2 linked regions of the Allochromatium vinosum DSM 180 genome follow. The main gene of each other region encodes a partner of the protein of the gene in region 2 in a complex. Links are inferred from orthologs where the notes say so. Each region holds a gene or a part of one and is shown on either strand. Other genes may lie near its edges.

Evidence for each region.
Region 1: the proteins of accC (region 2) and accD are in contact, whole or in part, in a solved structure (PDB 8UXZ), measured with the Escherichia coli proteins. The link is inferred for Allochromatium vinosum DSM 180 from one-to-one orthologs.

What each region holds. Positions count from the first base shown.
Region 1 is NC_013851.1:1,857,881-1,867,800, reverse strand. The notes cover bases 7,009-9,920. They hold accD (acetyl-CoA carboxylase, carboxyltransferase subunit beta), read left to right. Parts: upstream 7,009-7,973; coding sequence 7,974-8,867; downstream 8,868-9,920. Other genes in these bases: folC (bifunctional tetrahydrofolate synthase/dihydrofolate synthase), read left to right, coding at 8,870-9,920; trpA (tryptophan synthase subunit alpha), read left to right, coding at 7,059-7,868; trpB (tryptophan synthase subunit beta), read left to right, coding at 7,009-7,062. Also shown: asd (aspartate-semialdehyde dehydrogenase), read left to right, coding at 163-1,278; ALVIN_RS07950 (FimV/HubP family polar landmark protein), read left to right, coding at 1,340-4,279; tRNA pseudouridine(38-40) synthase TruA, read left to right, coding at 4,361-5,167; ALVIN_RS07940 (phosphoribosylanthranilate isomerase), read left to right, coding at 5,184-5,843; more of trpB, read left to right, coding at 5,812-7,008.
Region 2 is NC_013851.1:2,178,010-2,190,688, forward strand. The notes cover bases 4,403-7,327. They hold accC (acetyl-CoA carboxylase biotin carboxylase subunit), read right to left. Parts: upstream 6,573-7,327; coding sequence 5,232-6,572; downstream 4,403-5,231. Other genes in these bases: ALVIN_RS09470 (AAA family ATPase), read right to left, coding at 4,403-4,568; sgpA (sulfur globule structural protein SgpA), read left to right, coding at 4,727-5,110; accB (acetyl-CoA carboxylase biotin carboxyl carrier protein), read right to left, coding at 6,682-7,149; aroQ (type II 3-dehydroquinate dehydratase), read right to left, coding at 7,154-7,327. Also shown: ALVIN_RS09450 (vWA domain-containing protein), read right to left, coding at 1-1,060; ALVIN_RS09455 (VWA domain-containing protein), read right to left, coding at 1,063-2,088; ALVIN_RS09460 (DUF4381 domain-containing protein), read right to left, coding at 2,085-2,582; ALVIN_RS09465 (DUF58 domain-containing protein), read right to left, coding at 2,579-3,532; more of ALVIN_RS09470, read right to left, coding at 3,546-4,402; more of aroQ, read right to left, coding at 7,328-7,615; ALVIN_RS09495 (TlpA family protein disulfide reductase), read right to left, coding at 7,733-8,326; protein-disulfide reductase DsbD, read right to left, coding at 8,323-10,596; divalent-cation tolerance protein CutA, read right to left, coding at 10,635-10,973; ALVIN_RS09510 (FxsA family protein), read left to right, coding at 11,133-11,561; ALVIN_RS09515 (PilZ domain-containing protein), read right to left, coding at 11,585-12,010; ALVIN_RS09520 (J domain-containing protein), read left to right, coding at 12,143-12,679. UniProt on the Escherichia coli protein: This protein is a component of the acetyl coenzyme A carboxylase complex; first, biotin carboxylase catalyzes the carboxylation of the carrier protein and then the transcarboxylase transfers the carboxyl group to form malonyl-CoA.

The sequences.
Region 1 (9,920 bases), 320 kb from region 2 along the record:
TGGCGGGGGTGTCGACGGCATGGATGCCGTCGTCAAGCCTCCAGGGATGGATTCACGGCGTCCCCCCGACAGCCGTCACCCGATCCGCGCCCCAAGGTTACGTTCGTGCGCAACGAATACAGTTCGAATAACGCTTTAAAAGTTTTGGCGAGGCATTAAGAGATGAAGCGGGTTGGTTTCGTCGGTTGGCGCGGCATGGTGGGCTCGGTCCTGATGGAGCGAATGCGCGCCGAGAACGACTTCGCGCGCCTCGCGGAGCCGGTCTTCTTCACCACCTCCCAGGTCGGCCAGCCCGGCCCGGACGTCGGTCAGGGCGCCTCGCCCCTGCTCGACGCCGAGTCGCTCGACGCCCTGCGCGAAATGGATGCGATCGTCACCTGTCAGGGCGGCGACTACACCAAGTCGATCCATCCGCGCCTGCGTGCCAGCGGCTGGAACGGCTACTGGATCGATGCGGCCTCGTCACTGCGCATGGAGCCCGACGCCACCATCATCCTCGATCCGGTCAACCGCCCGGTGATCGATGCGGCCCTGGACTCCGGCAAGCGCGACTTCATCGGCGGCAACTGCACCGTGAGCCTGATGCTGATGGCCATCGGCGGACTGTTCCGCGAGGGTCTGGTCGAGTGGGTCAGCGCCATGACCTATCAGGCCGCCTCGGGCGCGGGCGCCAAGAACATGCGCGAACTGCTGGCCCAGATGGGCGCGCTGCACGGCTCGGTCGAATCGCTGCTGGCCGATCCGGCCTCGGCGATCCTCGATATCGACCGGCGCGTGACCGAGACTCTGCGCGATCCCGGATTCCCCACCGAAAGCTTCGGCGTTCCGCTCGCCGGCAGCCTCATTCCCTGGATCGACACCCAGCTCGACAACGGCCAGAGTCGTGAAGAGTGGAAAGGACAGGCCGAGACGAATAGAATCCTTGGCCGGACCGACCAACCGATCCCGGTCGATGGACTCTGTGTGCGTGTCGGCGCCATGCGCTGCCACAGCCAGGGTCTGACCATCAAGCTCAACCGCGACATCGCCCTGAGCGAGATCGAGTCACTGATCGCAAGCGCCAACGATTGGGTGCGCGTGGTGCCGAACGATCGAGCCGTCACGATGCGTGACTTGTCGCCCGCCGCCGTGACCGGTTCGCTCCATGTCCCGGTCGGGCGCTTGAGAACGATGAATATGGGGAGCCGCTACCTGTCGGCCTTCACCGTCGGCGATCAGTTGCTCTGGGGCGCGGCCGAACCTCTGCGTCGCATGCTGATGATCCTGCTGGATCGCTGATATTGGGTGTCGGGCGCGGCTCATTGGAGATATTTCGCTGCCTGGAGCACGAGGGGGGAGGATGACTCGCAAGCTGATGTTGGCGTCCGCCATCGCCGCGGCCTTGACCGGCCATCCAGCCCTCGCGTTGGAACTGGGTGCCTTGCGCACCGACTCCGCGCTCAATCAACCCTTCCAGGGCGAGATTGATCTCGGTGACATCGGTCCGGGTGAAATCGATGCTCTGCGTGTATCCCTCGCCTCGTCCGAGACCTTCGAGAAGGCCGGGATCGAGCGCTATTACTATCTGACTCAGCTACGCTTCACGCCTGAAGCGACAGCCGACGGTCGTGTGCGCGTGCGCGTCTCCAGTCGGGAGCCGGTACGCGAACCCTATCTGGATTTTCTCGTCGAGGCCGTTTGGCCGACGGGGCGTCTGGTCAAGGGCTATACCGTCCTGCTCGATCCGCCGACGCAAACCGAGCGGCGTGCACCCAATATCCAGTCCGCACGGGTCCGAACGGCGGTCAGTGGTCTGGATTCCGGTCTGCCTCCCGTGGCGAGCGGCTCGGGAACCTATATCCCGGCTCCAGGCGAAGGCTTTCCGCTCTATATCGGTCCGGTGGGCGGCGGCGAGGGACTCTGGGCGCTGGCGCGTCGACATGCCACGGCCGGCGCCACCGATGCCCAGACGGCTATGGCGCTCTACCGCTGCAATCAGGGTGCCTTCATCCGAGGCGACATCAATCGTCTGATCGCCGGCAAGACACTGGTCGTTCCATCACGTGCCGAACTCTTCGCGCTGGATGCCGAGGAGGCCAGACGTGAACTCCAGGCGGCCATGAACGGCCGTCCCGCACGGCGTTCACCGATCACCGATGTCTCACCCGAGACGCTCTCGCGCCTGCGTCTGGTGGGGGCGACGCCCGGGACCGGCGCTCCGGTCGCCTCCACACCTCCGCCCGGTGCGGCACCGACCGCCGGAGCCGGTGGCGAGCAGTCGCCGGACGTCTTGCTGGCCATCGAGACGAGCGAGACGGCACGGCAGGAAACGATCGAACTGCGCAACCGGATCAAAGAGCTGGAGACTCAGCTCGCCGACATTCAATCCTTGCTGCAAGTTCGAAACGCCGAACTGGCGCGCGCCCAAGCGGTCGAGTCTCAGACGGCCGCTACCCCGACGGACCTGAGAGAGGGCGAGTCAGCGCCTGGAGCCGGCCTCGAACTGGAGCCGATCGCATCTCCCGATACGCTGGCTCAGAACGCGGTCGGTGTGCCCGAGCCGGTGCCCGGCGAGCTATCCTCGCCGGCTGAAACCGAACCCCTGGACCTCCAGTCGATCCTTGCGGAAGAGGCGTCGCAGGCAGGCGGGGCGGAACTGGAAGCCGGGCCTGAATCCGCCGCCGAATCCGAGTCGACGGAACCGAGTTCGCCCATCGGCCTGGTCCCGATCCCGACGCCAACGCCGGTCACGCCCGAGACACCGGCAACGACCACAGCCCCTGACGGCGGCACGCCCGTTGAATCCGCACCCAAGCCGAGGGCGATCAAGACGCCCGCGCCGGCCACCGCGCCCGAGCCACAGCCCGAGTCGCCCTCGACCTGGCATGCGCTGCTGTTGCCGCTGGCCGGACTTGCGGGTGTGACGGCACTCGGGATCCTGCTCTTCTCGTTGTTGACGGCGCGCCGCCGTCGACAGGAGCAGGACGCTGAAGATTTCTCAGAGGACGACATCGAGTCGGAGCTCGTACTCGATCGCCCGTCCGAACTGGAGGGCGAGCCGGGGCCGAGAGCGACGTCACGCGCTGCCGAGGCCGTATCACTAGACAAGGGCAGGCCGGCGCATCGATCTCCCGTCGAGCCGGCTTCGGCCCCCGTCAGGCCGGACCTCGACGACACCGACGAGCCGTCCATGTCCGGTCTCACCGATTTCGATGCCGAGACCGACGAGGCCGACGTGCTCTCCGAGGCCGACATCTATATCGCCTATGGCCGTCATCGCGAAGCCTGTGATCTCCTGAGCAAGGAACTCAGACGCTATCCGCAGCGACTCGACATCAAATACAAGCTGGCCGAGGCGCTCGCAGCCGCCGGCGATGCCGAGGCTTTGCGGGATCTGCTCGACGACATCCGCGCGGCGGGCGGAGACAGCGAGGAGCCGGCCCAGTGGGAGCGGATGCAGCGTCTGCTGCATGAACTCGCACCGAACGCGGCTCCGGCGACGCCCTCATTGACCCCCACGGCCGTGGCAGCCGCCAGTGCCGGTCTGGCCGGTGCGGCGGCGGCCTCAGCGTTACGCGAATCCATTGCCGTGCCGGAGCTGGAGTCTGTGGTCGACTTGGGGCCGGAATCCGGATCAGAGGAAGACCTGCTGCTCGATCTGGGGGATTCCGGGCCGCTCGAATTCGAGGAGATGACGGGGTCCAAGCCGGCCGTGGATTCGCTGGAGCTGGAACTCGATTCCGGGGCTGCGGTTCCGGACGTCGAAGAGATCGAACAAGCGATCGAGGGCGGCGATATCGATTCGATCCTGCCTGTCCCCGAGGATTCCGTGGGGCTGGATCTCGATCTGGGTTTCCCCGACGTGACGCCCAAGTCCGCCGAGCGAGCCTCGGCGGCTGCCGGACTCCAAGCCGGCGACGGGATACCGGATCTGGACGTGCCGTCGCTCGACGACCTGGATCTGTCGATCGACGACCTCGACCATCTGGACGAGTCACCGGAGCCGCCGATCCTGTCCGGCGGACCCGAACCGTCCGACAAGACCGATGCGTCGCTGGACGCCCTGGATTCCGGTCTGTCACAGGAGCAGGAGAGCGTGCCCTCGGATCTGCTGTCCTCGCAATGGCAGATCGACTCCGGCATCTGGGACGAGACCGCCACCAAGCTGGATCTGGCGCGCGCCTATGTGGAGATGGACGACAAGGAGGCCGCACGCGAGATCCTGGAGGAAGTCATGGCCGAAGGGCGTGAGGAGCAGCGCCGTGAGGCGCGTGCCATGCTGGAGCGACTAGGCGGATGAGGCGTGCATGCTCGTGACCCCGTTTGATGGTTTGACCTTCGTTCAGGCGGCCGCTGACGGCCCGGCCTGGGTGCCGACACCTTGAGGTCGGGGCGCATCGCCTTGGGTGTCGAGTACGACGGCACCCACTTCCACGGCTGGCAGACGCAATCCGGAGTACGGACCGTGCAGTCCGAGCTGGAAGCGGCCGTCTCGCGGGTCGCGAATCATCCCGTGATCGTGCACTGTGCCGGACGAACCGATGCCGGTGTCCATGCGCTCGAACAGGTGGTGCATTTCGAGACTACGGCCACGCGCAGCGAGCGGTCCTGGGTGCTGGGTGCCAATGTCAATCTGCCGCCCGATGTCGGCGTGCGCTGGGCGCATCCGGTCGATGACGGCTTTCATGCGCGCTTCAGTGCTCAGGCCCGGCACTACCGCTATCAGATCCTGGCGCGGCGCACCCGCTCGCCGATCCAGCGCGATCGTGCCGTCTGGGTGCATGAGGCGCTGGATCTGGAACGGATGCGCATCGCCGCCGTCGCGCTGGTCGGCGAGCACGACTTTTCGAGCTTCCGCGCGGTGGCCTGTCAGGCCAAGAGTCCGATCCGGCGCGTGCTCTATCTGGATCTCAGCGAGCGCGAGGGGCTGATCACGCTGGCGATCGGCGCCAATGGCTTCCTGCATCACATGGTGCGCAACATCGCCGGGGTGCTGATGGCCATCGGGCGCGGCGAGGCGTCGGTCGACTGGACGCGCGAGCTGCTGGAGGTCCGCGACCGGCGACTCGGCGGCGTGACAGCCCAGCCGCAGGGACTCTATTTCGTCCGCGCCGACTATCCGGCCGAGTTCGGACTGCCACAGAGTGAGCGTGCCGATCCGCTCCAGCGTTTGAAGAATTCGATTTGAGGCGATCGAGGCACCGTTGAAGCAAAACCACATCCCGAGAACACGGGTCAAGATCTGCGGTTTGACGCGGGTCTCGGACATCGCCGCCGTCGTGGCGGCCGGAGCCGATGCGGTCGGCTTCGTCTTCCATCCGGCCAGTCCGCGCGCGGTCACGCCCGAGCAGGCGGCTGGGCTGTGTCGGGCGCTGCCGCCCTTCGTCACCGCCGTCGGGCTGTTCGTCGATGCCTCAGCTGAGACCATCGACGCGACCCTGGAGCAGGCGCCGTTGGATCTGATCCAGTTCCACGGCAACGAGTCGCCTGAGTTCTGTTCGGGTTTCGGACGGCGCTGGATCAAGGCGTTGCGGATGCGTCCGGGGATCGACTTGGCCGCCGAGCGCGAACGTTTCGCCGGGGCCGATGGTCTGTTGCTCGATGCCTATGAGCCTGGACGCGCCGGCGGAACCGGCCAGTGCTTCGACTGGGCGCGCATCCCGCCCGACATCGCTCCCGAGATCCTGCTCGCAGGAGGATTGACCCCGGAGAACGTGGCCGAGGCCATCGAACGGGTGCGACCCTATGGGGTCGATGTCAGCGGCGGGGTCGAAGCCGCCAGGGGTCTCAAGGATCCGGAACTGATTTTCGCGTTTATGCAAGGGGTAAGAGATGGCGATCAACGCCGACACCAGCCAGGCTGAGCGCCTGGATCCAGGCCGCGCGGCGGCCTATGACCTGCCGGATGCGGCGGGACACTTCGGTCCCTATGGCGGGCTGTTCGTGCCCGAGACGCTGATGCATCCGCTGGAAGAGCTGCGGCTGGCCTATGAGCGCTGCAAGGCCGATCCCGAGTTCCAGTCCGAGATGGACGCCGATCTGCGCGACTACGTCGGTCGGCCTTCGCCGCTCTATCACGCCGAGCGCTGGAGCCGTGAGCTGGGCGGGGCGCAGATCTATCTCAAGCGCGAGGATCTCAACCACACGGGCGCGCACAAGGTCAACAACACCATCGGTCAGGCGCTACTGGCCAAGCGCATGGGCAAGACGCGCATCATCGCCGAGACCGGCGCCGGTCAGCATGGCGTGGCGAGCGCCACGGTCGCCGCGCGGCTGGGGCTGGAATGCGTGGTCTACATGGGCGAGGTCGACGTCGCGCGTCAGGAGGCCAATGTCTACCGGATGCGGCTGCTCGGCGCCAGGGTCGTGCCTGTGACGTCCGGTTCGCGCACCCTCAAGGATGCGATGAACGAAGCCATGCGTGACTGGGTGACGAACATCGACGACACCTTCTACATCATCGGCACCGTCGCCGGGCCGCATCCCTATCCGATGATGGTGCGCGACTTCCAGACCGTGATCGGTCGCGAGGCGCGCGCCCAGATGCTGGAACGCACCGGACGCCTGCCCGATGCGCTGGTGGCCTGTGTCGGCGGCGGCTCGAACGCCCTCGGTCTGTTCCATCCCTTCATCGCGGACACGGACGTGGCGATCTATGGAGTCGAAGCAGGCGGGGAGGGCGTCGAGACCGGCCGGCACGCCGCCCCCCTGTGCGCCGGACGTCCCGGCGTGCTGCACGGCAACCGCACCTATCTGATGGAAGACGACAACGGCCAGATCATCGAGACCCACTCGATCTCGGCCGGACTCGACTATCCGGGCGTCGGTCCCGAACATGCGTGGCTCAAGGACAGCGGGCGTGCTCAGTACGCTGCCGTCACGGATGACGAGGCGCTCGCCGCCTTCCATCATCTCACGCGCACCGAGGGCATCATCCCGGCGCTCGAATCGAGCCATGCGCTCGCCTATGCACACAAGCTCGCGCCGACCCTGCGTCCCGACCAGAGCATCCTGGTCAATCTCTCCGGTCGCGGAGACAAGGACATGCACACGGTCGCGCGTCACGACGGGTTGGTCCTATGAGCCGCATCGCACAGCGTTTCGAACAACTGAAGGCGCAGGGTCGTACCGCGCTGGTTCCCTTCGTCACCGCCGGCGATCCGGGACCGGCGACCACGGTGCCGCTGATGCACGCCATGGTCGCGGCCGGCGCCGACATCATCGAACTGGGCGTGCCCTTCTCCGATCCCATGGCCGATGGTCCGGTGATCCAGCGCGCCACCGAACGGGCGCTGGCTCAGGGTGTGCGGCTGGCCGACGTGCTGGAGATGGTGCGTGCGTTCCGCGAGCGCGACGACGAGACGCCCGTGGTGCTCATGGGCTATCTCAATCCAATCGAGATCATGGGCTATGCCGCGTTCGCCGAGCGGGCGCAGGCCGCCGGGGTCGATGGTGCACTGATCGTCGATGTGCCGCCCGAAGAGGGGCATGAGCTGGTCGGGACGCTCAAGGAACAGGGGCTGGATCTGGTCTATCTGCTCGCGCCGACCTCGACCGATGATCGAATCAAGCGTATCGGTGGCGTGGCCTCGGGCTTCGTCTATTACGTCTCGGTCAAGGGCGTGACCGGCGCGGCGAATCTCGACACGGCGGATGTGGCCGAGCATCTGGCGCGTATCCGGTCGGCGGTCGCGCTTCCGGTCGGGGTCGGCTTCGGCATCCGCGATGCCGAGACCGCCGCGCGCGTGGCCGAGGTCGCCGATGCCGTGATCGTCGGCAGCGCCATCGTCGGGCGGATCGAAGCACTCGCCGAGACGCCCGAGCGCATCCCCGAGACGGTCGCGGCCTTCCTGGCCGAGCTGCGCACGGCGATCGACGGCGCGCGCTGATCGGCGACCCACACTGCAACCAACGTCCAGAGCACACCAACGACGATGGAAGAATCCACCAAATCCAAGGTTCAGGCCCAGGCCACCGCCACCGTGAAGCAGGCCATGGACCGGGGCAAGAGCTGGTTCGAGAAGCTCATCCCCGACCGCATCCGTATCGATGCCAACACCAAGCGTGCCGTGCCCGAGGGCGTCTGGGCCAAGTGTCCGGGCTGTAGCGCCATCCTCTATCGCGCCGAGCTGGAGCGCAATCTGGAGGTCTGTCCCAAGTGCGGGCATCACAACCGTCTGAGCGCGCGCCGTCGGCTGGAAGCCTTTCTCGATGCCGATTGTCGCGAGGAGATCGGCGCCGATCTCGAATCGCTCGATCCGCTCAAGTTCAAGGATCTGAAGAAATACAAGGACCGGCTCGCCGCCGCTCAGAAGCAGTCCTCCGAGAAGGAGGCGCTGATCGTGATGCGCGGTCGGCTCAAGGACGCGCCCATCGTGGCGGCGGCCTTCGAGTTCGGGTTCATGGGCGGGTCGATGGGGTCGGTGGTCGGCGAGCGCTTCGTGCGCGGTGTCGAGGCGGCGATCGAGCATGAGGCGCCCTATGTCTGCTTCTCGGCCAGCGGCGGGGCGCGGATGCAGGAGAGCCTGTTCTCGCTGATGCAGATGGCCAAGACCAGCGCGGCACTCGCCCGGATGCGTGAGCGCTCGCTGCCCTTCATCTCGGTGATGACCGATCCGACCATGGGCGGCGTCTCGGCGAGTCTGGCGATGCTGGGCGACATCAATGTCGCCGAACCCAATGCGCTGATCGGCTTCGCCGGGCCGCGCGTCATCGAACAGACGGTGCGCGAGCAGTTGCCCGAAGGCTTCCAGCGCAGTGAGTTCCTGCTGGACAAGGGCGCGCTCGACATGATCATCGACCGGCGCGATCTGCGCGAACGGTTGGCCGATCTGCTGGCGCTGCTGATGCACCGTCCGCGCTATTGCCGGACCGTGGTGCCGGTCTGAGTATGACGCTGACAACGGACATGGCGCGTTTCGCGACGCTCGACGACTGGCTGGACTGGCAGTCGAGTCTGCATCCGAGCCGGATGGATCTGGGGCTGGAGCGGGTCGGGGCGGTGTGGGCACGGCTGGCGCCGGAGCGCGGGCGTCTGCCCTGTCCGGTGATCACGGTCGGCGGCACCAACGGCAAGGGTTCGACGGTGGCCATGATCGAGTCGATGGCGCTCGCGGCCGGCTATCGATGCGGCGTCTATACCTCGCCGCATCTGTGCCGCTACAACGAGCGGGTGCGGCTCGATGGCGTGCCGGTCGCGGATGAGGCGCTGTGCGACTCCTTCGAGCGTATCGACCGGGCGCGCGAGGGGATCTCGCTGACCTATTTCGAGTTCGGCACGCTCGCCGCGCTCGACATCTTCGCCCGTGCCCGGCCGGATCTGGTGGTGCTGGAGGTCGGACTCGGCGGGCGGCTCGATGCGGTCAACCTGATCGACTCCGATGTGTCCGTCGTGACCAGCATCGGTCTGGATCACACCGACTGGCTCGGCGACAGCCTGGAGTCGATCGCGCGCGAGAAGGCCGGGATCTTCCGCCCTGGACGTCCGGCGATCATCGGTCAGCGCGACGCACCCGAGACACTGCGCGCGGAAGCCGCGCGAATCGGCGCGCTGGCGCTCCAGCTCGGGCGCGAACTCGACCATGCACGCACGACCGAGGGCTGGATCTGGACCGGGCCGGATGGACAGCGACTGGCGCTTCCGATCCCAGCACTGCGTGGTTCTTTCCAACTCGACAATGCCACCGCCGCCATTGCGGCTGTGCAGGCACTGCGCGAACGGCTCCCGGTTCCGGTCAATGCCATCCGCGCCGGTTTGCAGCGGGCACGTCTTCCCGGACGCTTCCAGGTCATGCCGGGCGCCGTCACCTGGATTCTGGACGTGGCTCACAATGGCGAGGCGGCCGAGGCACTGGCCGCCAATCTGCGCGATTTCGCCTGTCCCGGACGCTTGCGTGCCGTGCTCGCGGTGCTGGCCGACAAGAACCCTGAACGTCTGGTTA
Region 2 (12,679 bases):
TCCACCAGAGGTCGGCCCACTCGAACGCCAGTGCCCGATCGGGCGGTACGAGCAGCGCCGCCGCCAACACCGGAACCAGCCAGCCGCGCCGGAAGGCCAGCGCCGCCAGCGGCAGCAACAGCAGAATCAACCACGGGCCCTCCTCGCGCCAGCGGTCTGCCGTCAGCCGCGATGCCTCGATGCGCGTTTCGGGTCGGGGCGTAGCGGCGATCAGGGCCTGGGTATCGGCCTCACCCACGCCGGCTTCCAGATAACGCCCGTTGCCGGTGCGCGCCAGCTCGCGCAGCCGGTCACGTTCCAGACGGGCGATCTGGAGTGCGCCGTCGACGCCCTGCTCGAAGCCGCCGCCCGGACGCGGCACGGGCGCGCCGTCCAGCGTGCCGACCGCCAGCACCGAGAGTCGATGTCCGGCGTCGGCCAGACGGCGCGCCGACTCCAGTGATCCGGCCAGATTTCCAACCCCATCCGTGATCAGAATGACATGCCCGGCCCCACCGCCCGCGCGCTCCAGCATCCCGGCCGCCATCTCCAGCGCGCGTTCGGTGCGGCGCGCACCAGGCACGGGAATGAGATCCGTGGTGAGCATCGGCACCTGGGCGGCGATGGTGTTGGCATCGGCGCTCAGCGGCGAGACCAGAAAGGGGTCGGGGCCGAAGGCGATCAACCCGACCTGCCCCTCGCGCATGGCCTTGAGCAGATCCAGGGTCTCGAAGCGGGCGCGCGTCAGGCGCGAGGGCGAGACATCGGCGGCATTCAGGCTCGGTGAGAGATCCAGCAGGATCACCGAGCGCGCGTCCAGGCTGAAGACCGGCTGCGGCAACTGACGCCAGACCGGTCCGGCGAGCGCCACCACCAGGATCAGCCAGCCGACTCCGAGCAGGACGAGCGGCCAGCGGCCAGAACCTTCCGCGCCGCCAACTAGCAGATGCGGCAGCAGATGCGGATCGACGAGTGCCGACCAGGTGTCGGCGCCCGCCCGACGGCGCCAGAGCCGCCACAGCAGCCAGGCGAGCGGAATCAGAGCCAGAAACCAGAGTGGGCGCAGAAACAGCATGGCCATGTTCAGGGCGTTCGGTCGGTGAAGGCGCGTCCTGGACGGCGATCCAGCATTCCAGCATCGAGAACGATCAGCAGGATCGGCAGGATCAGCGCCAGCGCGGCGGGCCAGACGAAGAGTGCGCGTTGCGGACGATAGGTACGCTGCTCACGCTCGCTCGGCTCCAGCCGGTCCAGCTCGTCATAGACGGCTTCCAGTTGCTGGCGGCTGTCGGCGGTGAAGGCGCGCCCGCCGGTGATCTCGGCGATACGCTCGAGTGTAGCCGGGTCGAAGTCGCTGGCCTGGCGCAGCAGACGCATTCCAAACAGCGAGCGCACGCCCAGTTCGCCGCCGCCGATGCCGATGGTGTAGACACGCACACCGGCTTGGGCGGCCAGTTCGGCGGCTTCCAGTGGATCGAGCGCGCCGGCGGTGTTGTCGCCATCGGTCAGGAGGATCAGGACGCGCTGACCCTCGGGTTGTTCACGCAGACGCTTGACCGCCAGCCCGATGGCGTCGCCGATCGCCGTCTCACGTCCGGCCAGTCCGACGACCGAATCACGCAGCATGGCGGCGACCGTGGCACCATCGAAGGTCAGGGGCGTCTGGAGATAGGCGCGGGTGCCGAAGAGGATGAGCCCGAGCCGGTCGCCCGCGCGACGTTCGACGAAGGCCGAGGCGACCGTCCGCACCACGGCCAGACGCGAGACCGGGCGCCCATCGAGTTCGTAGTCTTCCTGCGCCATGCTCCCTGAGACATCGATCGCCAGCATCAGATCGCGTCCGGCCAGAGGCAGCGGGACCGGCGCGCCGACCCATTGCGGACGCGCCGCCGCGAGCACCAGCAATCCCCAGGCGAGCAGTCCGATCAGCACGCGCCAGCGGTACCACTCGGACGGCCGGGGCCGACGCCCGACCGACTCGGTCCCGAGACCGACGTGGATCGGAAAGCGCAGGGCCGCGCCAACATCGTCGCGCGCGGGCGGCAGCCAGCGCGTCAGCACGGGCAATGGCAGTGCCAGCAACACCCAGGGCCAGGCAAGCGTGATCATCGTTTGCCTCGTATTGAATTGGCGTTGAACTCGATCCACCGCTCGACCAGTTGCGCGAGCCGCTCGGGATCGAAATCGATCTGGTCGGCAGGGCGATAGGCCGAGTCGACCAGCACGCGCCCGATGCCGCCGCTGAACTCGCCGGTACCACAGGTCGCATCCAGAAAAGCCAACCAGTCGTCCCCGGTCAAACCCGCGATCTGGTCGCGCGGATACCGCGCCAGCGCCAGACGGCGCAATAAACGCGACAGCTCGGCCAGATAACGCCGCCGATCGCCATGGACCGCCAGCTCGCGCCCCAACCGTTCGAGTTCACGCCGCGCGGCCCGCTGGAGCGAGGTTCGGTGTCGCCGGCGCACCCCAAAACGCACGACCACAAGCAAGCCCGCCAGGACCAAGACCGCCACCAGCCACCAGCCAGGCGCCAGCGGCCACCAGGACACCGGGTCGGGTAGATGCCAGTCACGCAGATCGGCCAGCGGATCGGCCGTCATGACACCCGCCTCGCTGCCGGAATCGCACGCCGTGTCCCGAGCGCCAGCGCCAGGGCCGGACCGACCGGATCGACGGTCGACAGCCTGAGCCAATGCGCGCCATGCCGCCGCGCCAGTCGTTCCAGCAACGCCAGCCGCTGCTCGAACGCCGCCTGATAGCGCGTTCGCGCCCCAACGCCGGTCAGATCCAGGATTCCGCGCCGACCGCCCATCAGCACCGGATAGCGGCCGGCGGGCGGCGCATTGGCTTCGATCGGATCATGAACCAGCACCAGCAGCAACTCACTCCCCGAAGCCAGGCGCGCGATCCAGGCCCCATCCGGTTCGTCCAGATCAGCGAAGTCGCTGACGAGCGCGATCAGGCTCCCCGAACGCACCCGTGCGGCCAGATGCGACGCGGCCGCCGCCAGACTGGTCCAACCGCCCGTCTCCATCGCCGGTTCCGCAGGCGCGGCCAGACGTTCGAGCAGCGGCAGCAGACCCGCGCTGCGTGCGGCCGGCCGGCGCTCCAGATGACGCGCCTCGTCGAACACCAGTCCACCGACCCGGTCGCCGCGATCCACCGCCGCCCAGCCGAGCAGCGCCGCCACGCGCGCCGCGACCACCGACTTGAAGGCCACGCGCGTCCCGAACCGCATCGACGGCCCCTGATCGACCAGCAGCCACACAGGGCGCTCGCGCTCCTCGCGAAACAATTTCACATGCGGCGTCCCGGCACGCGCGGTGACGCGCCAGTCCATGTTGCGCGGATCATCACCCGGCAGATAGACGCGCGACTCGTCGAACTCCATGCCACGACCGCGAAAGCGCGACAGATGACCGCCGCTGCGCGTGGCCAGCACCCGCCCGCGTGGCGCCAGATCCAGCCGACGCGCCTGAGCACGGAGCGCGATGAGTTCGCGCAGATCGGCTCGCAGGCCGTTTGGCGTCCGGTCGTTCGCCTCCACCATGCGCCGGCCTCGCTCAGGGCGCCGGAACGCGCGCCAGCAGCGCCGTGACGAAATCGTCCGCACAGCGCCCCTCGGCCTCGGCTTCATAGGACAGCAGCACCCGATGACGCAGGACGTCGGGCGCGAGCGCCTGAACGTCCTCGGGCGAGACGAAGTCGCGCCCCGCCAGCCAGGCCCGGGCGCGGGCGCACCGATCCAGCGCGATGGTGGCGCGCGGACTGGCACCGAACCGCAGCCAGCCGTCGAGATCGCGCGCATAGGCGCCGGGGCGGCGCGTGGCCATCACCAGATGCACCAGATAGTCCTCGACTTCAGGGGCCATGTAGAGATTCAGGATCGCCCGCCGCGCCGCGAAGACCTCGGCCTGGGTCAGAACCAGCTTCGGCGCATCGTCCGGTTCGCGCCGCGCCTGCTCGCGGTTGAGCCGCAGGATGGCGCGCTCGGTCTCCAGATCCGGATAGTCGACGCGCACATGCAGCAGGAAGCGATCGAGCTGAGCCTCGGGCAACGGATAGGTGCCCTCCTGCTCGATCGGGTTCTGGGTCGCCATGACCAGAAAGAGTTCGGGCAGCGGATAGGTCTCGCGTCCGACCGTGACCTGACGCTCGCCCATGGCCTCCAGCAGCGCCGACTGCACCTTGGCCGGGGCGCGGTTGACTTCGTCAGCCAGCAGCAGATTGTGGAAGATGGGACCGCGATCGAAGCGGAAACTGCCGTCGTGCGGGCGATAGATCTCGGTGCCGGTCAGATCGGCCGGCAGCAGGTCGGGGGTGAACTGGATACGGTGGAAGTCGCCCTCCAGACCGGCGGCCAGGTGCTTGACGGCTGTGGTCTTGGCCAGCCCTGGAGCCCCCTCGACCAGCAGATGCCCGTCGGCCAGCAGCGCGATCAGCAGCCGCTCAATCAGGCCGTGCTGCCCGAGGATGGCGCGCCCGACCTGATCGCGCAGTGCCGCGAAACGCTGGGCTAGAGCTGCTGTGCTGTACGCTTGGGCGTCCGCGCCCTTGTTCAAGTCCAGGTTGGGGCTCTGTTCCAAGGCTCGCCTCCTCGCAAAGATCTCAGCCGATCGATGCCTATAGGTTTGCAGGTTTCGCCGGTCGATGCCGTTAAAATTTTTTCAGGTGCATTGTGGATGCCTACCCCGGCCCCTATACTGGCTCAGCCATTCCGGCTCCACAACTTGAGGAAGACACAATGATCAAATCCAACCGGATCACCGCTTGCGCTCTCGCCGCGCTCTTCGCCGGCGCCTCATTCTCCGCAAGCGCCTGGTGGGGTGGTCCCGGCTACGGCAACGGCCTCTGGGACAACATGGGTGACATGTTCGGCGATGGCTATGGCGACTTCAATATGAGCATGGGCGGCGGCGGTCGCGGTTACGGCCGTGGTTATGGTCGCGGCAATGGCTATGGTTACGGCGCGCCCTACGGCTATGGTGCGCCCTATGGTTATGGCGCCCCCTACGGCTACGGCGCTCCCTATGGTTACGGCGCACCTTACGGCGCCATGCCCTATGGCGCGATGCCGCCCCAGATGCCGGCCGCTCCTGCCCAGCCACAGGCCGCTCCGAGCCGTTGAGGCTCGATCCGCCCAGGGTGATCGGCCGCGCGCGCTGGCGGCCACACTGAAAACGCCTCGCTCTTCCGAGTCGAGGCGTTTTTGCGTTTGAGGCGTGCCGATAACGGCAAAGACCTCGCCGCTAGAGGCCGAGCATCTTCTCCAGATAGTGGATATTGGCGCCGCCGGCCAGGAAGGCCCCATCGCGCATGATCGAGCGCTGGAGCTTGATGTTGGAGTGGATGCCCTCGATGACCGTCTCACGCAGGGCATTGCACATGCGTGCCACCGCCGACTCGCGGTCCTCGCCGTGGGTGATGAGCTTGCCGATCATCGAGTCATAGTGACAGGGCACGGTATAGCCCGAGTAGATATGGGTCTCGATCCGCACTCCAGGCCCGCCCGGCGCGTGGAAGTCGGTGATCTTGCCCGGACTGGGCATGAAGGTCTCGGGATGCTCGGCGTTGATGCGGCACTCGATGGCATGTCCGCGCATCTGGATGTCCGACTGGCGGTAGCGCAGCGGCTCGCCGGCGGCGATCAAGATCTGCTCCTTGACGATGTCGACGCCCGTGACCATCTCCGTGACCGGATGCTCGACCTGGACGCGGGTGTTCATCTCGATGAAATAGAACTGCCCGTTCTCGTAGAGGAACTCGAACGTCCCCGCCCCGCGATAGCCGATCGAGCGACAGGCCGCCGCGCAGCGCTCGCCGATCTCGCGACGCTGTTCCTCGGTGATACCGGGCGCCGGCGCCTCCTCCACCACCTTCTGATGACGCCGCTGCATCGAGCAGTCGCGTTCGCCGAGATGGATGGCGTTGCCCATCTGGTCGGCCAGTACCTGGAACTCGATATGACGCGGGTTCTCCAGATACTTCTCCATGTAGACCATGTCGTTGTTGAAGGCTGCCGCCGCCTCGGCCCGGGTCAGCGCGATGGCGTTGAGCAGCGTCGCCTCCGAGTGCACGACACGCATCCCGCGCCCGCCGCCGCCGCCGGAGGACTTGATCATGATCGGATAGCCGATCTCGCGCGCCAGCTCCAGGGTGCGCTTCTTGTTGTCGTCGATCGGACCGTCGGACCCTGGGACGCAGGGCACGCCGGCCGCCTTCATCGCCGCGATGGCCGAGACCTTGTCGCCCATGAGACGAATGGTCTCGGGACGCGGGCCGATGAAGATGAAGCCCGACTTTTCGACCCGCTCGGCGAAGTCGGCGTTCTCGGACAGGAAGCCGTAGCCGGGATGGATGGCGACCGTATCCGTGACCTCGGCGGCGCTGATGATGGCCGGAACGTTCAGATAACTCTGCATCGCCGGCGCCGGACCGATGCAGACCGATTCGTCAGCCAGCAGCACATGCTTGAGATCGCGGTCGGCCTCGGAATGGACGGCGACCGTCTTGATGCCGAGCTCGCGGCAGGCGCGCAGGATGCGCAGCGCGATCTCGCCACGGTTGGCGATCAAAACCTTTTCGATCATTGCGGACATGATGGGGATGCCTTGGGTTGTGAGCGGCCAGGCGGGCCGATCCGGCGCGCGCGGCGCCGCCCGGCCCCTGGATGAGGAGGATCCCGATGGATCCCGCGACTCAGTCGATCAGGAACAGCGGCTGGTTGTACTCGACCGGCTGCCCGTTCTCGACCAGGATGCGCTTGACCGTTCCGGATTGCTCGCATTCGATCTGATTGAGGATCTTCATCGCCTCGATGATGCAGAGCGTGTCGCCGGCCTTGACCGACTGACCTTCCTCGACGAAGGACTTGGAGCCCGGCGAGGGCGCGCGATAGAAGGTGCCGACCATGGGCGAGCGCACCAGGGTGCCGGTGAGTTCGTCCTCGTCGTCATCGCCCGCCGACTGAGCGGGGGCCGGTGCGGCGGCCGGCTGGGGGGCGGCGCCCGCCATGGGCATCCCCTGGGGCATGTAGAACGGCATCGCCGCACCGCCGCTCACCTGGCGGCTGATGCGGACCGATTCCTCGCCCTCGTGGATCTCGATCTCGGCGACGTCGGATTGCTCCAACAACTCGATCAGCTTCTTGACCTTGCGAATGTCCATCGTTTCAGTGGTTCTCGTTCGTTGGGTTCTGGTCCAGTCGACCGAACGCGGCGCGCAGCGCCAGCGCATACCCCTCGGCCCCGAGTCCGCAGATCACGCCCACCGCGATATCGGAGAAATAGGAGTGGGCGCGGAATGGCTCGCGGGCGTGCACGTTCGACAGGTGCACCTCGATGAAGGGGATGGCCACGGCCAGCAGGGCATCGCGCAAGGCGACGCTGGTGTGAGTGAAGGCGGCCGGATTGATGAGGATGAAACGCACACCGTCGCGGCCGGCCTGGTGGATGGTCTCGATCAGGACGTGCTCGGCGTTGCTTTGCACGAAGGCCAGCTCATGGCCGGCGTCCTGAGCCATGGCCGTGAGCGTGCGCTCGATGTCGGCCAGGGTGACGCGCCCGTAGTGACCGGGTTCGCGCGTACCGAGCAGATTGAGATTGGGTCCGTTCAGGACCAGGATCGAGGCCATGGCGCCAACCGCTTGCAGACCAAAAGAGGTAAGGATGTGCGTCATTGCCGTCCGGCCGGAATCGGCGGCAAATCGCCCCGAATTGTCCGGATTTCGCGGGATCTTGTCCAGCGAGGATCAGGGTGTGCGCGATACTCTCGGCCCTTCTCTCACGAGAAGTGGATTCAGGAGCTCGGCCAGCTCCTCGGCGCTCAGTTCGCCGATCTGGCCGTGGACACGCCGCCCATGCCGATCGAAGATCACGGTGAAGGGCAGCACCTCCAGTCGGTTGCCGAGCTGGACTGAGAATTTGAGCACCTCGGGCGTGGCGATCAAAAGCGGATAGTTGACCGGCTGCTCGGCGACGAAGGCTCGCACGTCCTCGACCTGATCGACCGCGATACCGACGAACTGTACGCCGGATTCGCGCAACCGTTCCTGGATCTCGACGAAACGCGGGATCTCGGACAGACAGGGTGGACACCAGGTCGCCCAGAAGTTGAGCACCAGCACCTTGCCAGCCCAGGCATTGCTGGCGACCTCACGCCCCTCGAGGTCGGTCAGGCGAAAGTCGGGCAGGGTCTGGAGCGACTCGGCCTGGAGCTCGAAGCGTTCAGTGTCTCTACCGCTGTCGGCGTTCTCGAACTCGACCCAGCGCTGACCGATGATGGCCGTGCCGATACTGATGCCGCCGGCGAGCGCGGTGACGAGGATGACTTTCAGGGCTTTCATGGCGCGACCTGGCGCAGATGCGCGGCGAACGGCTCGGCAGGCTTGAAGCCCACCAGACGATAGTTGGCGAGTTCCTGGCCGGTGCGATCGAAGAACAGGATCGCCGGCGGACCGGGCAGGCCAAAGCGACCCTGGATCAGGGCGCGATCCTCGTCATCGTTGGCCGTGACATCGGCCTGGAGCCGGACGAAGCGGCTCATCTCGGCGATCACGGTCGGGTCGCTGAAGGTGTAGCGCTCCATCTCCTTGCAGGACACGCACCAGTCGGCATAGAAGTCGAGCAGCACGGGTTGGCCGTTCGACTGGGCCTGTGCCAGTTCGCGCTCCAGATCGGCCACCGATTTGATGCGCTTGAAAACGACGTGCTCGGCGCTACTGGCGACGCTGCCCGTCGGCAGTAGACCCCGCAACGGCTGGAGCGTATCACGCCCACCGGCCGCCGCGCCGACCAGCATGAGCGACCCATAGATCAGCAGCGCCAGACCCAAGCCTTTCCACAGCTTGGTCCAGCCGCTCGCGCCCGGCTGGAGCTGAGTGAGCGCGCCCATATAGACCGCCGAGCAGATCAGTAGCAGCGCCCAGAGCAGCATGGCAACCGCCGGAGGCAGAATGCGTTCGAGCATCAGGATGGCCACGCCCAGCAGCGCCACGCCGAACACCGCCTTGACCGCGTCCATCCAGACTCCGGCGCGCGGCAGATAGCGACCGGCCGAGGTGCCGATGACGATCAGCGGCGCGCCCATGCCGAGACTGAGCGCGAACAGCGCCAGCCCGCCGAGCAGGGCGTCGCCGGTCTGGCTGATGTAGATCAGCGCTCCGAACAGCGGCGGCGCCACACAGGGTCCGACGATCAGCGCCGAGAGCAGACCCATGATGGCCACGCCGATCAGGGTGCCGCCCTCCTGACGGTTGCTGAGTTCGGCGAGCTTGGTTTGCAGACCGGAGGGCAGTTGCAGTTCATAGAAACCGAACATGGACAGCGCCAGCCCCACGAACACCAGGGCGAAGGCGGTCAGAATCCAGGGATTCTGGAACACCGCCTGGAGATTGGCTCCGAACAGCCCGGCCAGCACGCCGATGACCGTATAGGTCAGGGCCATCGCCAGCACATAGACCAGCGAGAGCACGAACGCCTTGCGCGTGGTCAGCCCCGCGCCCTGTCCGGCGATGATGCCCGAGAGGATCGGGATCATCGGGAAGACGCAGGGCGTGAAGGCCAGCAGCAGCCCAAAGCCGAAGAAGACGGCGATGATCACCCACAGCCCTTCGCCCGCGAGCACGGCGGCGATGCGATCCTGCTCGGAGACCGGCGGGGCGCTCTCGCTCGGACCATTGGCCGGCGAGGCCTTCTCCAGCGCCGCCATCACCGAGGCATCGGCGATCGCCGCCGGCGCTTCGGGCAGATTCAGCGCAAGCCGCTGAGTCTGCGGCGGATAGCAGATTCCGATTTCGGCGCAACCCTGATATTTGACGACCAGGGTCACGTCGGTCGGTGCCGTCGCGGCGCGTCTGAGCGGCACGGTCAGATCGAGCCGGCCCTGATAGATCCGGACATCGCCGATCGAGCCGTCGGGCAGCACCGAATCATGCTTGAGCGTCCCCGCCGGACGTTCGACGGCACCGAGCGCAACCTCGGGCGACTCGAAGAGCGCGAGTTCGACCAGATCGGCATAGAGATAGGTTCCGGGCGCGATGTCCCAGGTGAGCTGCACCAGATCCGGCGCGACGACCTCGGACTGGAAGCGGAAGGCGTGCTCGACCGCCGGGATCTCGTCCGTGCCGGCCAGCCCCTGACTGGTCGCGGTGGACGACAGCAAGGTAGCCAGACGGCTCGGTTTGGCCTCGGGTGAGGCCTGTGCCGCGACGGGCAGGATCGGCGGCAATTGGAGCGTGAAGGTTTCGCGATGCGGCGGATAGCAGAATCCGGCATCGGCGCAGCCCTGCGAGCCGACGCGCAGTGTCAGATGACTGCCGGAGTCGGGTGTGCGCGTGATGGGCAGATCGACCATGAGCCGTCCGTGATAGGTCTCGACCTCGCCGAAGAACTCATCCTGCTTGATCTCGGCCTCGGGCAGCACAGCGTTGCCGAGTGTGATGCCAGGCGTCTCGGAGTCGAACCTGATTTTGCTGCGATAGAGATAGTACCCATCGGCGGTGTCCCAGATGACGCGGACGGCTTCCGGCCCGGCCACCTCGGCGCTGACCGGAAAGGCTTGCTCCTGGGTCAGGAAGTCATCGGCCAGCGCCTGGGTACCGCCCACGGCGACCATCAGCCACAGCCAAGCCCAAGCTAAAAACCACGGTCGTTTCACGAGCCCTGCTCCACGGTGTTCACGCATTCGCTCACCCAATTCAGATAGTCGCTCGCTCCCGAGACGATGGGGAGGGCGATGATCTCCGGTACCTCGTAGGGATGCAACTGACGCAACCGCTCAGCGAGCGGCTCGACACGCGCCTCGACGGTCTTGATCAACAGCAGCACTTCGGAATCGTGCTGGATGCGCCCCTCCCAACGATAGACCGAGGTCAGGCCGGGAAGCAGATTGACACAGGCGGCCAGCCGCTCCCCGACCAGGGATTCGGCCAGACGCCGCGCCGTGTCCCCGTCGGGACAGGTGCAGAGGATCAAACGACAGTGGGTCGACATGGTTGGAACTCGATCTCGTTTGGACTTGATCTCGCCGACAGGGTAAGGTTTCCGCAAACCGTCGGGGGTCTGACGAACGCCGGCTTCTGACCGCGCCGGCCGCGATAGATTCCATCCGGCCGTCTCCGACGCCCCCTTCATCCAATGGAGAATGCCATCGTGCCGCTGCTCATCCTGCTCTTCGTCGGTCTGCCGCTGACCGAAATCTATTTTCTGATCCAGGTCGGCTCCGAGATCGGGGCCCTGCCGACCATCCTGCTCTCGATCCTGACGGCCGTCATCGGCGCCTGGCTGGTCCGCTATCAGGGCTTCGGCGTGCTGATGCGGGTGCGCGAACTGCTCGATCGGGGTGAGGTGCCGGCCATCGAGCTGATGGACGGGGCGCTCATCCTGGCCGCCGGACTCTTCCTGATCCTGCCGGGCTTCCTGACCGACAGCCTGGGCTTCCTGCTGCTGATCCCACCGCTGCGCCGACGGCTGATCGAGCGTTATATCCGGATCCAGCCCGTAAACACACAAGCGCCCGGCGAGGTCCGGACCGAGACACGGGTGCGGGTGATCGAGGGTGAGTTCCGCCGCGACGACTGAGCCGACTCCAGCCCGACCGGGGATCAGCCGCCGCCGGGGAAGCGATCGGCGTATTTCTGGATCCATTCCCGCGCCGCTTCCTCGCTGCTCAGTGAGCGTCCCTCGCATGCCAGGATCTCGTGACGATAGTGCTCGATATGACAGACCTGCTCGACCATCCGTACCCCGTAACGATCCTCGATGCCCTCGAAGCGCACCCCGACCTCGAAGACCGCTCCGTGCTGATGGCACCAGGCGACGATGCCATCGACCTCGAACACCGGATCGACGATCGGGATCTGGATATGGATGCCCGTTCCGGGCTGGATGGCCAGACGCGAGCTGAAACAGAGTCCACCCTCGCCGATGTTGCGCAGATAATCGCGCTCGTCGGCGATCACCTCGCGCAATGAATAGCGGATGGGTACGTCGGATGGATGGCGAAGGAAGCGACGTGTCTCCCCGGTCATGATCCACCTCGTCTCACGCGATCGGTCAGCCTGCCCCGATCCTGTCTCGATGAAGCCTAACAAAACACGCCTCCTCGTCCTCCACGACGAAGAGCCGCAGGTTCCATTCTCGTCACACTCCCAGCCCGATCCATGAGCCTGTCCTGGACACACCAGATCGCCAAAGCACTTGCCGGCGGACGACCGACCCCGGCACTGGAGCTGCATCTCGACGCCCTGCTCGTCTGGCTGAACAATCCGGACAATCCGCGCGTGGCCGAGCTGGAGCGGGCCATCGGGCGGCAGCGGCTCGCGCGCGATCAAGCCGGCGCGAGCGCCTACCGTCTGCTCGACCGGCAGTTCTTCCCCGACGAGGCGCCTCCCTCGCCCGCCACCCTGGGGTTTGCGCCCGGCACCGCCGCCGCGCACGCCAAGCTGCGCTATCGCCGGCTGATGCAGGTCTATCACCCGGACCGGCATCCCGAGCGTACCGCTTGGGCGACCCGTCGCACCGAACAGATCAACCGCGCCTTCGCCGCCTTCCAGCGCGGCGAGACCGGCACGACACGCGCCGGCACCCGCCAGGAGCCGGGACATCGAGACGCCGTAAAGCCATCCAGCTGGCGCCTGCCGCCGGCCTGGTTCCCGCCCGCACTCAGAGACGCGATCGCGCCGGCCTGGGTCTGGACG